DNA from 2 places in the Aquincola sp. J276 genome. Region 1 is predicted to be linked to the other one. Evidence: riboswitches for the same ligand, from Rfam matches in the RefSeq annotation. Region 1 holds a riboswitch; the other holds the start of a gene.

Region 1 (7,381 bases):
CCAGGTCGGCCGCCACGCACACCGGGCCCACGCCCGGGCCGCCGCCGCCGTGCGGGATGCAGAAGGTCTTGTGCAGGTTGAGGTGGCTCACGTCGCCGCCAAACTCGCCCGGCGCGGCCACGCCCACCAGCGCATTCATGTTGGCGCCGTCCACGTACACCCGGCCACCATGCCGGTGCACCAGCGCGCACAGCTCCTTCACCCGCGGCTCGAACACGCCGTAGGTGGAGGGGTAGGTGATCATCACCGCGGCCAGGCGGTCGGCGTGCTTCTCGCACTTGGCCTGCAGGTCGGCCAGGTCGACGTTGCCCATCTCGTCGCATTGCACGCCCACCACCTGCATGCCCACCATCTGGGCGCTGGCGGGGTTGGTGCCGTGGGCCGATTCGGGGATCAGGCACACGGTGCGCTGCGCGTCGCCGCGTGAGAGATGCCAGCCGCGGATGGCCAGCAGGCCGGCGTATTCGCCCTGCGAGCCGGCGTTGGGCTGCAGGCTCACGCCGGCATAGCCGGTGGCCTGCACCAGCCAGTCGCACAGCTGCTGGTTCAGCAGCGCGTAGCCCTGCTGCTGGTCGGCCGGTGCGTAGGGGTGCACGTTGGCGAATTCCGGCCAGGTGATGGGGATCATCTCGCTGGTGGCATTCAGCTTCATGGTGCACGAGCCCAGCGGGATCATGGTGCGGTCCAGCGCCAGGTCCTTGTCCGACAGGCTGCGGATGTAGCGCAGCATCTCGGTCTCGCTGTGGTGGGTGTTGAACACCGGGTGCGTGAGGTACGCGCTGCCGCGCAGCAGCTGCGGCGCGATCAGCGGGGCGATGCCGCGCTCATGCCGCGCGAAGTCGGGCTGCGCATGGGGCCGGCCGGTGAACACGCGCAGCAGCGCGGCGAGGTCGGCGCGGGTGGTGGTCTCGTCCAGCGTGATGCCCAGCGACGTGTCGCTGGCGCGGCGCAGGTTCATGCCGGCCGCCTCGGCCGCGGCCAGCAGGGCGCCGGTGCGTTCGCCGGTGGCCACTTCCAGGGTGTCGAAGGCCTCGGCATGGGCCAGCGTGAAGCCGGCCTGCTGCAGCTCCGCAGCCAGCAGCGCGGTGTAGCTGGCCACGCGGCGGGCGATGCGCTTCAGGCCCTCGGGCCCGTGGTACACGGCGTACATGCTGGCGACCACCGCCGGCAGCACCTGCGCGGTGCAGATGTTGGAGGTGGCCTTCTCGCGGCGGATGTGCTGCTCGCGCGTCTGCAGGGCCAGCCGGTAGGCCGGGGCGCCGTGTGCGTCCACGCTCACGCCCACCAGGCGGCCGGGCAGCGAGCGCTTGAACTCGTCGCGCGTGGCCATGTAGGCCGCATGCGGGCCGCCGGCGCCCATCGGCATGCCGAAGCGCTGGGTGTTGCCCACCACGATGTCGGCGCCCTGTTCACCCGGCGGCAGCAGCAGCGCCAGCGCCAGCAGATCGGCCGCGACGATGGCCAGCCCGCCCTGGGCATGCACGCCGTCGATCAGCGGGCGCAGGTCGCGCACGCGGCCGGTGACGCCCGGGTACTGCAGCAGCGCGGCGAAGGCCTGCACGCTGCCGGCCTCCTCGGCCGGGCCCACCTGCACCGTGATGCCCAGCGGCTCGGCGCGGGTGCGCACCACGGCCAGCGTCTGCGGCAGCACGTCGTCGGCCACGAAGAAGGTGGTGCTCTTGCTCTTGCCCACCCGCAGCGCCAGCGTCATGGCCTCGGCCGCGGCGGTGGCCTCGTCCAGCATCGACGCATTGGCGATGGCCATGCCGGTGAGGTCGGTCACCATGGTCTGGAAGTTCAGCAGCGCTTCCATGCGGCCCTGCGAGATCTCGGCCTGGTAGGGCGTGTAGGCGGTGTACCAGGCCGGGTTCTCGAGGATGTTGCGCAGCACGACCGGTGGCGTCAGCGTGCCGTGGTAGCCCTGCCCGATGAAGCTCTTGAGCAGCCGGTTGCGCGCGGCCACCGTCTTCAGCTCGGCCAGCGCCTGCGCCTCGGTCAGCGGCGCGGGCAGCGTCATGGCCGTGCCGCGGGCGATGGCACGCGGCACGATGGCGTCGATCAGCGCGCGGCGCGAGGCCGCCCCGATCACCGACAGCATGTGCGCCTCGTCGGCCGCGTCGGGGCCGATGTGGCGGGCGGTGAACTCGGCCTCGTTCTCGAGGTCGCCAAGCGGCTGGAGGGCAGGCATCAGCATGGAAAGGCTCGCGGGCAGGGAAGAGGGATCAGAGGGTCTTGAGCAGGGCCTGGTAGGCCGGCTCGTCCATCAGGCCGCCCAGCTGGCCGGCATCGGCCACGCGCACCTTGAAGAACCAGCCCGCGCCCATCGGGTCGGAATTGGCCAGCGACGGGTCGGCCCGCAGCGCCTCGTTCACTTCCACCACCTCGCCGGTGACGGGCATGAACAGGTCGGCCGCGGCCTTCACCGACTCCACCACGCCGGCCACGTCGCCCTTCTCGAAGGTCTTGCCCACTTCGGGCAGGTCGACGAACACCACGTCGCCCAGCGCGTCCTGCGCATGCTGGGTGATGCCGACGATGGCGGCATCGGTGTCGCCGGCATTGATCCACTCGTGGTCGTTGGTGAACTGAATCGTCATGTGCTCGCTCCTGGGGTTCGTGGGGTGGGATGGAAGGGGTTCAGCGCTGGTAGCGGTGGGGCGCGAAGGGCATCGCGCTAACCCGCATCGGCAGGCGCTTGCCGCGCACGTCGGCATGCACCTCGTTGCCGGGCTGTGCATGGTTGGCGGCCAGGTAGGCCATCGCGATGGGCTGGTTGACCGTGGGCGCCAGCGTGCCGCTGGTCACGCGGCCCAGCTTGTGGCCGTGGGCGTCGTGCAGGGTGGCGCCTTCGCGCACCGGGATGCGCTCCAGCCCCACCAGGCCCACGCGCTTGCTGGGCGCACCGCCGGCCAGGTGCTTCTCGATCACCGCCGCGCCGGGATAGTGGCCGGCCCGCGCGCCGCCGGGGCGCCGCACCTTCTGGATGGACCAGGCCAGGCCGGCTTCCACCGGCGAGGTGGTGGTGTCGATGTCATGGCCGTACAGGCACAGGCCGGCTTCCAGCCGCAGCGTGTCGCGCGCGCCCAGGCCGGCGGGCTTGACTTCCGGCTGCTCCAGCAGCTGGCGGGCCAGGGCCACGGCCTCCTCAGCGGGCACCGAGATCTCGAAGCCGTCCTCCCCGGTGTAGCCGGAGCGGGTGATGAAGCACTCCACGCCGTTCAGCGCGAAGCTGCCGCCGGTCATGAAGGTGAGGCGGGCCACGTCGGCATTCAGCCGCGCCAGCGCCTGCACCGCCTTCGGGCCCTGCAGCGCCAGCAAGGCACGGTCGGGCAGCGGGATGACCTGGCAACGGTGGCCGATGTGGGTCTGCAGGTGGCGGATGTCGTCGGCCTTGCAGCCGGCATTGACCACCAGGAACAGGTCGTTCTCGCGCCGGGTGACCATCAGGTCGTCGAGGATGCCGCCCGAGGCATTGGTGAGCTGGGTGTAGCGCTGCCTGCCCACGCCCAGATCGACGATGTCGGCCGGCACCAGGGTCTCGAGCGCGGCGGCCGCGGCGGCGGCATCGGGCAGCCGCAGCTGGCCCATGTGGGAGACGTCGAACAGCGCCGCCGAATCGCGGCACTGCCGGTGCTCGGCGAGGATGCCGCCGGGGTAGTTGACCGGCATCGCATAGCCGGCGAAGGGCACCATCTTGGCGCCCAGTTCCACGTGCAGCGCATGCAGCGGCGTCTGGAGCAGTTCAGCGGACATCGGATGTCTCCCGGGGTGAAAGGGGAAGCGAAGAGGCCATCGATCACCCACCATAACCGCCGTCGGGCGTTCTGGGTGGGGTGATGCCCTCGCTGTCCGCTTTACCTGAGAGATTGGCCGGGCCCCGCGTGGTGCGGCGGCACGGCTTGCCCCTTCGGTGGGCGGGCTCGCGGCCCGCCTCTCTCCAGTGAGGAACGCCCCGACGGGGCGTCTTGCCAGTCCTTTTGCCTGAGCGTTCGGAGCTTGTGCCCCTGCGCCTTCGGCGGCCGTTGCGTTGGGATGCCGCAGCGGCTCTCTCCTGGCGGGCGGCAGTGTAGCCCAGGCCCCCGGGTGGGCCGGGCCGCTGCCGCGCTGGGTCAGCGGCGCTGGTCCATGCGCAGTTCGCGCGCCATGCTGCGGCGGTCGCGGCCCATGGCGGGAATCAGGAAGGGCTCGAACTTCTGGCCCTTGTCTGCCGGGGGCTCGAAGGGCTCGCTGCGGCGGGAGCCGGCGGGCTGCACGGGATGAGCGGATTTCTGGATCATCATGCGGGGCTGTCTCACGGCTTGTTGGCGCCGCGTGGCACCTCTAACGACGCAAGATGGATTTCGGATGACAAAGCTTGCCGCAGGATTTCCAGCACAGGTAACAAGCCGCTGCGCTCTGGCCGTGGCGCTGCCGCCCGAGGCCCTGGCCCGCGCGGAAGCGCTGCTGGCCAGTGGTCGCCGGGCGGTGCTGGGGCTGGTGGGCACGCCCGGGGCGGGCAAGTCCACGGTGGCGCAGGCCCTGGCCGCCGCGCTGGGCGGCAGGGCGGTGGTGGTGCCGATGGACGGCTTCCACCTGGCGCAGGCGGAGCTGCAGCGGCTGGGCCGCGACCAGCGCAAGGGCGCGCCCGACACCTTTGATGCCGCCGGTTACGCCGCCCTGCTGCGCCGCCTGCATGCCGCCGTGCCCGGCGAAACCGTGTATGCGCCCGAGTTCCGGCGCGAGATCGAGGAGCCGGTGGCCGGCGCCATCGCGGTGACGCCCGAGGTGCCGCTGGTGATCACCGAGGGCAACTACCTGCTGCTCGACGACGGCCCCTGGGCCGCGGTGCGCCCGCTGCTCACCCAGGCCTGGTACGTGGAAGGCGACGAGCCAACGCGGCTGCGGCGGCTGGTGGCGCGGCATGTGCAATTCGGCCGCTCACCGGAGGCGGCGCGGGCCTGGGTGGACGGCAGCGACGAGCCGAACGCCCGCCGCATCGAGGCCACCCGGGCGCGTGCCGACTGGCTGCTGCGCTGGGATTGATCAGCCCGCCGGCGGCTGCAGCGCGCCGGCGTCGTCCGGATACAGCCCGCGCAGCAGTTCGGCGCTGACGGTCACCAGCCACGCCTGCAGCCCGGCCTGCAGGGTGTGGCGGTCGGCCTCGGCGGAGACGGCCACGCCGGCCTCCGCCCGCGCCGCCCACAGGCGGCGCAGCGCCGGCCGGTGGCTGGCGATGGCGGCGGCCACCGCCTCGTTCCAGAAGGGGGATGCTCGGTGGCCGTCCAGCCGCCGCGGCCGCGGCCGAAGTGCGCCACCGTCAGGTAGCCCAGCAGCGCGCCGTGCACCATGTCGTCCAGCGCGGCGTCCGACCAGGCCACGCTGGGCGCCTCCACGCCGCGCATCAGGTTGAAGCCGCGGGCCAGGCCGGCCGCGCCCAGCGCGCCCAGCAGCCCGCCGGCCAGCATGCCGCCGCCCAGGGTCAGGCCGCCGGTCAGCAGGTCGGCCTTCAGGCCGGCCAGCGCGCCCGTCACCGCGCCGCCCCACAGGGCGGCCCGGCCTTCGTCCACCGGCGCGCGCAGCGCGAACTGCGCCGCCACGCGGGACAGCACCGCATCCGCCTCCGCCCGGCCCTGCAGGCCGTGCAGCGCGATCAGCCGGTCGGTGGAGCCGCGGGTGTCCTCGGCCACGCGGGCGGCCAGGGCTTCCATCGCCCGCGCCTGCGGGCCGCCGGCCTCGTCGGGCTGCAGGCCGATGCTGCGGCCCACGGCCACGCCCAGCTCCTTCAGCCGCGCGCCCAGGCCGCCGGCGGGCAGGGCCTCGCGGTCCAGCGCGGCGCGGGCCAGGCGGTGCGCGAGCTCGGCCATGGCCTCGTGCCACACGCCCTGGCTGCGGCGCAGCCAGGCGGCCTGCAGCGCCGCCATGGCCGGGCGCCGCGCCGCAGGCAGGGCATCGGCCACCGCCTGCAGCAGCCGCCCTTCCTGCACCCAGCAGCGGGCGAAGGCGTCCAGCGCCAGCACCGGTCGCTGCACGCGCTGCTGCCAGGCCTGGCGCTGCGCCTCCTCCAGCGGCCGCGGCTGCGGCGGGCCCAGCTGGTTCAGCAGCACCACCACCGGCTTGCCCAGCAGCTGCAGCACCCGCAGCTCGGCATCGACGTAGGTCGCGTCGTCGGGCGACTCGGCCGCGTTCACCAGGTACAGCACCACGTCGGCCTGCTCCAGCACATTGCGCATGGCGCGCTGGGCCGACCAGAAGGGCTTGTGGCGGAAGCGGTCCCACACCTCCGCCAGGAACCAGCCGATCGGGTTGCCGGCCTGCTCCAACCGGCGCAGCAGCCGCACGCTGTCGCCGAAGCCGGGCGTGTCCCACAGCTCCAGCCGCTGGCCCTCGGGCGTGGCGAGCATGGTGTGGCGCTCGGCGGTCTCGGTCACATGGGCTTCGTCGCGCACCTCGCCGATGTCGCGGCCCAGCAGCGTGCGGGCCAGCGTGGTCTTGCCCACGTTGGTGTGGGACACGAGGCTGAGCCCGATGGCCTCGGTGGGCGCGCCGCTGCCGGTCATGCGGGCGCGGCCTGCAGCGCGGCCTCGGCGGCGGCCAGGTCGGGATGGGCGAGGTCGATGAACACCGGCGTGCGGCCCAGGCCGGCCAGCATGCGCTGCCAGGCCTCGCGCCGCTGCTGCGCCCGCGCCGCGCCGAAGCGCTGCGCGAAGCCGGAGGTGTCGACCAGCAGGCGGGCGGCGGGCCAGGCTTCGGCGGTGGCGCCGTGGGTCTCACGCTCCGGCGTGGCGCTGAGGGCGAACAGCAGCATCGCCGGCGGCGCGCCGTGGCCGGCGTCGTCGCCTTCGTGCAGCGGCTCGGCCAGCTGCAGCCGCGCCTGCTCGCCGAAGCTGTGGCGCAGCACCCGCTGCAGGCCTTCGACTGCCACCGCCGGCAGCCGGTACTGCACGGGCTGCACCCGCAGCAGCACCGCGCCACCGCGGTGGCTGCGCAGCAGGCGCTGGCTGTAGGCATCGTCGATGGGCAGCGGAAAGTTCCCCGCCAGCCGGTGCACGCGGATCGCGGCGCCCAGCGCCAGCGCCAGCCGCGGCAGCAGCACCACGCCGGCGGCGGTGAGTGCATGCAGATGGATCCAGCGGGCGGCGTTCTCGCCCGGCCCCGCGGAAAAGCGCAGGCCGGCCAGTTCGGCGGCCGTTGGCAGGGGGATGCCGCTGAGCGCCGAGGCCGGGCCCAGCACGCCGTTCAGCAGCCGGTGAACCGCATCGGCCGAGAGGAAGGTGCTGTCCCAGCCGGCGCGGTACTCGAAGGCCAGGCCATGCAGGTACATCGAGGCCAGCACGCCGGCCACCAGCGCCGCGGCCGCCGCATGCAGCCACACGGCCGCGCGGGCCGACCACAAGGGCGCCGC
Region 2 (7,381 bases), on a different contig from region 1:
CCGCGAGACGGGCCTGGCCTCGCGCATCCTGGAAGCCAGCTTCCGCACCGAGATGCCCAAGATGTTCGCCGCGCTGGTGCTGGTGTCGCTCACCGGCATCGCGCTGTACGGGCTGATGCTGCTGCTGTCGCACTGGCTGCTGGGGCGTTGGCATGACAGCGAAAGGGTGGCCGACTAGCCCTGCTGTTACCGGTTGGCACACCGCTCGCTATAGTCCGCCCACCCCTTCAGCCGCCGTCCGACCATGCCCTACCGCGCCCTTGCCCTTGCCGTCCTCACCGTCAGCGCACTGGGCGCGCAGGCGCAGACCAAGGTGGTGTTCGCCACCAACTGGAAGGCCCAGGCTGCGCACGGCGGCTTCTACCAGGCGCTGGCCGACGGCACCTACAAGCGCATGGGCCTGGACGTGGAGATCCGCCAGGGCGGCCCGCAGGTGAACAACCGGCCGCTGCTGCCGGCCGGCAAGATCGACTTCCTGATGACCGGCAACCTGCTGCACAGCTTCGACAACGTGAAGAACGGCGTGCCGGTGATCGTGGTGGCGTCCATGTTCCAGAAGGACCCGCAGGCCTTGTTCGCCCACCCGGACCAGGGCTACAAGCAGTTTGCCGACCTGAAGAACGCGCCCACCGCCTTCATCGCCAAGGATGCGCAGTTCTCGTGGTGGAGCTGGCTCAAGGCCGAATACGGCTTCAAGGACGAGAACCTCAAGCCCTACAACTACAACCTGGCGCCCTTCCTGTCGGACAAGAAGAGCATCCAGCAGGGCTACGCGGTGGAGGAGCCGATCTCCATCGAGAAGCAGGGCGGCTTCAAGCCGCTGACCTTCCTGCTGGCCGACCACGGCTACAGCACCTACTCCACCACCATCGAGGCCCGCACCGAGATGGTCAAGAACGACCCCGATCTCATCCGCAGCTTCGTCAATGCGTCGGCCATGGGCTGGGTGAGCTACCTGTACGGCGACCGCCGCCGCGCGGATGCGCTGATCAAGCGCGACAACCCGGAGATGACCGACGAGATGCTGGACAAGTCGGTCGCGCTGATGAAGAGCCTGGGCATCGTCGATTCCGGCGACGCCACCACGCTGGGCATCGGCGCCATGAAGCCGGAGCGGGTGAAGGACTTCTACGACAAGATGGTCAAGGCCGGCCTGTACAAGCCTGGCGAGGTCGACCTGAGCAAGGTCGCCACGATGCAATTCGTGAACAAGGGCGTGGGGCTGGACCTGAAGAAGCAGCTCGGCGGCAAGTAAGCTCGGGTTTCCCCCAATCACCAGGGCCGGCTACATGCCGGCCTTGTCATTGCTGCCCTGGCCGATGTACTTGTTCTGGCACACCGTCACCCGCTTCGGCGAAGCCCAACTCCTGCTGCCGGCACTGCTGGCCGTCACCGCCTGGCTGGCCCTGCGCGCCGGTGCGGCCCGCGTGGCGCTGGTGTGGCTGGGCACCACCGCCGTGGCCGCGCTGCTCACCACCGCCAGCAAGGTGGCCTTCATCGGCTACGGCGTGGGCTACGCGCCGCTGGATTTCACCGGCATCTCCGGCCACGCAATGTTCTCCGCCGCCATCCTGCCGCTGCTGGCGCGCGAGACGGTGGGCGCATCGCATCCGCGCTGGCATGCGCCGGCGGTACTGGCCGGGCTGGCGCTGGCTGCGCTGGTGGCGGTGTCACGAGTCAAGGTGCATGCCCATTCGCCGTCGGAATGCTGGGTCGGCTTCGGCCTGGGCGCGGCTTCCAGCCTGCTGGCGCTGCGCGCGGCCGAACTGCCCCAGGCCAGCGCGCCGAAGAAGCTGGTGCTCATCGTGGGCGTGTGGCTGGCGGTGGCTGTGGCGGGCGCGCCGCCCTCGCGCACGCATGATTGGGTGACGCAGCTATCGGTGCAGCTGGCTGGCCGCAGCCAGCCCTATACCCGCGCGCAGATGCACCGCGAATGGCAGCAGCAGCAGCAGCGGCTCAACGGCCGCGTGGTGGCGCCATAGCGTCGCGCAGCGCGGCTTCGTACGCTTCGAAGCGCTGCAGGTCGCCATGGCCGGCACCGGCCACGCGGTGCAGCCGCACGCCGGGCAGCGTGCGCGCCAGCGCCTCGCTGTGGGCCAGCGGGATCAACGTGTCGCGATCCCCATGCACCAGGTCGATGGGCAGCGCCGTGCCTGCCAGCGCCCGCAATGCGGCATCGGTGCGCAGCGGGTAGCGCAGCAGTGGCGCGGGCACGAAGGGGTACTGCTCGGCCGCCATCTGCACCATGCTGCGGTAGGGCGAGACCAGCAGCAGCGCCTGCGGTCGCTGCGCCGGCGGCAGGTCGGCGGCCAGCCGGGCCGCCAGTCCGGTGCCCAGCGAGCGGCCGAGGAACACCACATGCCGGCCCGCGTACTGCGGCGCCACCCGGGCCCAGGCGGCCTGCACGTCGGCCAGCAGCTGCTGCTCGCTCTCGATGCGGCCGGTGCTCTTGCCATAGCCACGGTAGTCCAGCATGAACAGGTCCATGCCCAGCGCGCGGTAGAAGTCGAGGTTGACGAACCAGCGCTCCAGGTTGCCTGCGTTGCCATGCAGGAAGAACACCACGCCGCGTGCACCGGGGCGCCGCAGGTGCAGCGCATTCAGCCGCGCGCCGGGCACGTCGATGAACACCTCCTGCGCGTCGGCCGGCAGGTCGAAGCGGTGGTCGGCGGCCAGCGGCACCGGATGGAAGATCAGCGTCTCCTGCTTCCACCACAGCGCCCCCAGCATCAAGGCATAGGCCGCCAGGGCCACCACCAGCAGGGCGGCCAGCGCCTTCCAGGCCAGGCGCCGCATCATCCCAGCGGGGATACGCCGATGAGCCAGCTGTGCAGCCAGAAGACGAACAGCAGCCACACGCCCACGCCGGCCACCAGCGTGATGACGGTGCCGCGCAGCGTGCCGGGCGGGTACACCGTGCCCTCGCGCCGGTCACGCCGGCGCGAGACGGCATACAGCACGATGGCCCACACCAGGAAGCTGCCGAACAGCACCACGTCGGCCAGCATGCCGTTGGCCAGCAGGTGGGCGAAGGCCCAGACCTTCACGCCCAGCACCATCGGATGGTGCAGCGCGGCCTTGATGTGGTTGCGCGGGCTGTCGGAAGCGGCCAGCAACACGAAGGCGATCAGCGTGAGCAGCAGTGCCGCATGCCGCATGCCACGCGGCGGCTGCCACAGCAGCACCGGGTCCAGCCGCGCCTGGCCGTAGCCCCACACGATGAGCACCAGCCCGGCCAGCGACACCAGCGAGTACAACCCCTTCCAGCGCCGCAGCCCGTGCGCGGCGATCTGCCGCTGGCGAAAGCCTTCGGCAAAGATGCGCGTGGCATGGGGGCCGAGGAACAACAACAGTCCGGCGATCAAGGCGGTCATGGCGATGGCGCTGTGCGCGATGGCGGGAATGCCGGCATTCTCACCCTCCAGCCATCACGAACGAGGAGGTGAGATGAGCGAGGCCCAAGCCGGCGCCGTGCCGGCAGACAAGCGCTTTTACTGGGAGGACTTTCCGGTGGGCAGCGTGCGCGAGTTCGGCGCCAAGCGCGTCACGCGCGAGGAGATCATCCGCTTTGCCGGCGAATTCGATCCGCAGCCTTTCCACCTGAGCGACGAAGGCGCTGCCCGCTCGTTGTTCGGCCGCCTGTGCGCCAGCGGGTGGCACACCTGCGCGATGGTCATGCGCATGATGTGCGACGAATACGTGCTGGACAGCAGCAGCCTGGGCTCGCCGGGCATCGAGAACCTGCGCTGGCTCAAGCCGGTGTACGTGGACGATGTGCTCAGCGTGCGCCTGGAGGTGCTGGAGGCCCGGCCCATGGCCAGCAAGCCGCAGGTAGGCTTGGTGCGTTCACGCTGGCAGGCCAGCAACCAGCACGGCGAGCCGGTGCTGACCATGGAGGGCTGGGCCATGTTCGGCCGTCGCCCGGGCGCGGCCTAGAAACGCGAACGTTCGGCCAGCGCCACGCTGCCGCCGGGCAGGCCGCGCTCCAAGCGGTCTTCCAGCTCGCCCAGCGTGGCCGCGATCGCATTGGCGTTCTGCTCGAAGGCCAGGCGCTGGCGGTCTTCCAGCTGCTCCATGCGCTGCACCAGGGCGCTGCGCGTCTGCTCGTGGGATTGGGCGAGGCGCAGGGTCTCGGCGGCGATGAAGCTGCGCAGCTCGGTGAAGCGCGAGGCCTCGGCGGTGTCGGCCAGGGCACGCTGGGCCTGCAGGTCCTTGTTCAGCCGGCGCTGCTCCATCAGCAGCGTGGCCTGCAGCGAGATGGCCCAGACCACGAACACCACGCTCAGCACGGCCACCAAGCCCAGCATGATCAGGCCCAGCGGCGCTTCCACGGTGGTGAAGCCCAGGTACAGCGGCGTGGGCGTGGCAAACGCCGACCAGTTCAGCAGCGCAAAGCCGGCGGTGAGCACCAGCACGGCGAGCACGAGCAATGTGCGACTCATGGGTTTCTCCTTGTTCGATCCGGCACCGCGACGCGGCAGCCCGGGCGCCGAGTGTCGCCGCTGGCGCAACCCATGGGCTGTCGGACAACACCCCGTCACATCCTCTGCGGCTAAACTCGGCCGCAGATTCAGGAGAGCGCATGCCACCACCGGCATGCCGCCGAAGGCGCAACCTCCCATGCACGCTCAGGCACCGTACTGGATCTGTCGATTGGCCGACGCTGGAGAGTGAAGCCCGCCACGGGCTTCCACCGAAGGAGCAAGGCGCCATGCCCGTGAGGGGCCGGCGCTGAATCTCTCAGGTACCGAGGACAGCGGGAGCGGCACGAGCGCGGATGCGTTCGTCCCTTCCATGACTGTTCGTTTCCTGAGAGTACCTCCATGAAAGTCATCGTTCTCGGCGCCGGCGTGACCGGCGTGACCTCGGCGTGGTTCCTGCAGCAGGCCGGCCACGACGTCACCCTGATCGACCGCCAGCCCGGCGCCGGCCTGGAAACCAGCTTCGCCAATGGCGGGCAGATCTCGGTCTCGCATGCCGAGCCCTGGGCCAATCCCGGCGCGCCGCTGAAGGTGCTGAAGTGGCTGGCGCGCGAGGATGCGCCGCTGCTCTTCCGCCTGCGGCCCGATGCGCAGCAGTGGCTGTGGGGCCTGCAGTTCCTGCGCGAATGCACGCCGGCACGCACGCGCCACAACATCCGGCAGATCGTCAACCTGGGCCTGTACAGCCGCAGCACGCTGCAGCAGCTGCGCGCGCAGCTGGACATCCCGTACGACCACCTCACAAAGGGCATCCTGCACTTCTACACCAGCCAGCAGGAGTTCGATGCCGCGCAGGAGCCGGCCCGCGTGATGCGCGAGCATGGCTGCGAGCTGGACATGAAGACGGCCGACGAGTGCGTGCAGATCGAGCCTGCGCTGGCCCAGTGCCGCGACCGCATCGCCGGCGGCAGCATGACGCCCAGCGACGAATCGGGCGACGCCCACGCCTTCACGCAGGTGCTGGCGCGGCATGCGCAGGCGGCCGGGGTGCGCTTCTTCACCGACACCCGCATCGTTGGCATCGAGCGCGAGGGCGACCGGCTGGCCGCGGTGCAGGTGGCCGATGCCGACGGCAAGGTGCGCCGCGAGGCAGCCGACAGCTTCGTGCTGTGCATGGGCTCGTTCAGCGCGGCCTTCGCGCGGCAACTCGGCATCACGCTGCGCATCTACCCGGCCAAGGGCTACTCGGTCACGTTGCCGGTGATCGACCCGGCGAACTCGTACAACGTCTCGCTGACCGACGACGAGTACAAGCTGGTGTTCTCCCGCCTGGGCGACCGGCTGCGCATCGCCGGCACGGCCGAGCTCAACGGCTACGACACCTCGCTGAACCTGGTGCGCTGCGAAGCCATCGTGCGCCGCACCCGCGAGCTGTTCCCGCAGATGACGGACGGCCAGGGCGCCCGCTACTGGACCGGGCTGCGACCGGCCACGCCGTCCAACGTGCCCTACATCGGCCGCTCGAGGATCAGCAACCTGTTCCTCAACACCGGGCATGGCACGCTGGGCTGGACGCATTCCTGCGGCTCCGGCCGTGCCATCGCCGACATCGTGAGCGGCCGCGTGCCGGAGCTGGACTTCGCCTTCTGCGGCCTGCCGCAGGCGGCGCCGGCCGGGCGGCTGGCCGCCGCGTAAGGCTTCAGCTGGGCACGGGCCGGGCCAGCCGCCGGTAGGCCAGCAGCGCCAGGCCGCCGGCCACCGCCATGGCCAGGCCCATCGGGCAGGCGCTGCCGTCGTTCATCAGGCCGACCGCCGCGCCGCTGGCGCTGGCCAGCGTGAACTGCAGCGTGCCCATCAGCGCCGATGCGCTGCCGGCCTGGTGGCCCTGGTGGGCCAGTGCCCCGGCGGCTGCATTGGCGCCGACGAAGCCCAGCGATGCCACGAACACGAACAGCCCCAGCAACGTGCCCGGCAGCGCCAGGGCCGGCCATGCCGGCGTGAGCAGCGCCACCGCCAGCAGGCCAGCACCGGCAAACGCAGCCACGGCAAGCGCGGCTTGCAGCAGCGTGCCCGCGTCATGCTGCTTGAGCAGCCGGTGGTTGAGCTGCGCCGCGGCCACCAGGCCCAGCGCATTGGCGCCGAACACCAACCCGTAGGCCTGCGGCGAGAGCCCGTGCAGCTCGATCAGCACGAAGGGCGAGGCCGCGATGTACGCGAACATGCCGGCATTGGCCAGGCCGGTGGCCAGCGCATGGCCCAGGAAGCGGCGGTCCCGCAGCAGCCCGGCGTAGGTGCGCAGCGCCTTCAGCGGCGAGGTGTCGCGGCGCTGCGCGGCCGGCAGCGATTCGGGCAGCGCCAGCCACGAGGCCAGCAGCCCGGCCACGCCGCAGGCCGCCAGGATCCAGAACACCAGGCGCCAGCCGCCCAGGCCCAGCACCGCCGAGCCAGCCAGTGGCGCCAGCATCGGCGCCAGGCCCATCACCAGCATCAGCCGCGACAGCACGCGGGCGGAGGTTTGCGGATCGAACCGGTCGCGCACCATGGCCATGGGCACCACGATGCACACGCAGCCGCCCAGCGCCTGCAGCAAGCGCAGCGCGGTGAGCATGGCCACGCCCTCGGCCAGTGCACAGCCGATGGAGGCCAGCAGGTACAGCGCCAGCCCGGCATACAGCGGCGGCTTGCGGCCGAAGCGGTCGGCCAGCGGCCCGTGGAAGGCCTGGCCCAGCGCCATGCCCAGGAAGTAGGCGGCCAGCGTGTACTGCACCTGGCCGGCGGAGACGCCCAGCTCCGCGGCGATGGCCGGGAAGGCGGGCAGGTACATGTCGATGGACAGCGGCGCGAAAGCCGCCAGGCCGCCGAGCACTAGGATGAGCGAGAGCGGCGCGCGGGCCGCCGGCAGCGCGGCTGCGGAAGAGATGGTCATGCCGGCACTATACGGCCAGTTGGTTGATTCAATC

The links. A riboswitch is a leader RNA that binds a small molecule or an ion and turns the genes downstream of it on or off. The one in region 1 is predicted to bind glycine.
Region 2: it holds a riboswitch for glycine, as region 1 does, so the genes downstream of both, LRS14_RS12860 (D-amino acid dehydrogenase) here and gcvT (glycine cleavage system aminomethyltransferase GcvT) in region 1, are expected to answer to the same signal.

What each region holds. Positions count from the first base shown of each region.
Region 1 is NZ_JAJONC010000002.1:57,275-64,655, forward strand. It holds gene gcvP (aminomethyl-transferring glycine dehydrogenase) at 1-2,194, opposite strand, end outside; gene gcvH (glycine cleavage system protein GcvH) at 2,223-2,597, opposite strand; gene gcvT (glycine cleavage system aminomethyltransferase GcvT) at 2,638-3,753, opposite strand; glycine riboswitch at 3,836-3,951, opposite strand; glycine riboswitch at 3,964-4,064, opposite strand; gene LRS14_RS18090 (hypothetical protein) at 4,110-4,295, opposite strand; gene LRS14_RS18095 (nucleoside/nucleotide kinase family protein) at 4,396-5,022, shown strand; gene LRS14_RS18100 (hypothetical protein) at 5,023-5,157, opposite strand; gene LRS14_RS18105 (GTPase domain-containing protein) at 5,094-6,536, opposite strand; gene LRS14_RS18110 (DUF2868 domain-containing protein) at 6,533-7,381, opposite strand, start outside.
Region 2 is NZ_JAJONC010000001.1:2,798,329-2,805,709, reverse strand. It holds gene LRS14_RS12895 (ABC transporter permease) at 1-178, shown strand, start outside; gene LRS14_RS12890 (ABC transporter substrate-binding protein) at 245-1,255, shown strand; gene LRS14_RS12885 (phosphatase PAP2 family protein) at 1,320-1,982, shown strand; gene LRS14_RS12880 (alpha/beta hydrolase) at 1,957-2,796, opposite strand; gene LRS14_RS12875 (NnrU family protein) at 2,796-3,374, opposite strand; gene LRS14_RS12870 (MaoC family dehydratase) at 3,448-3,936, shown strand; gene LRS14_RS12865 (hypothetical protein) at 3,933-4,442, opposite strand; glycine riboswitch at 4,562-4,653, shown strand; glycine riboswitch at 4,654-4,767, shown strand; gene LRS14_RS12860 (D-amino acid dehydrogenase) at 4,824-6,116, shown strand; gene LRS14_RS12855 (Bcr/CflA family multidrug efflux MFS transporter) at 6,121-7,347, opposite strand.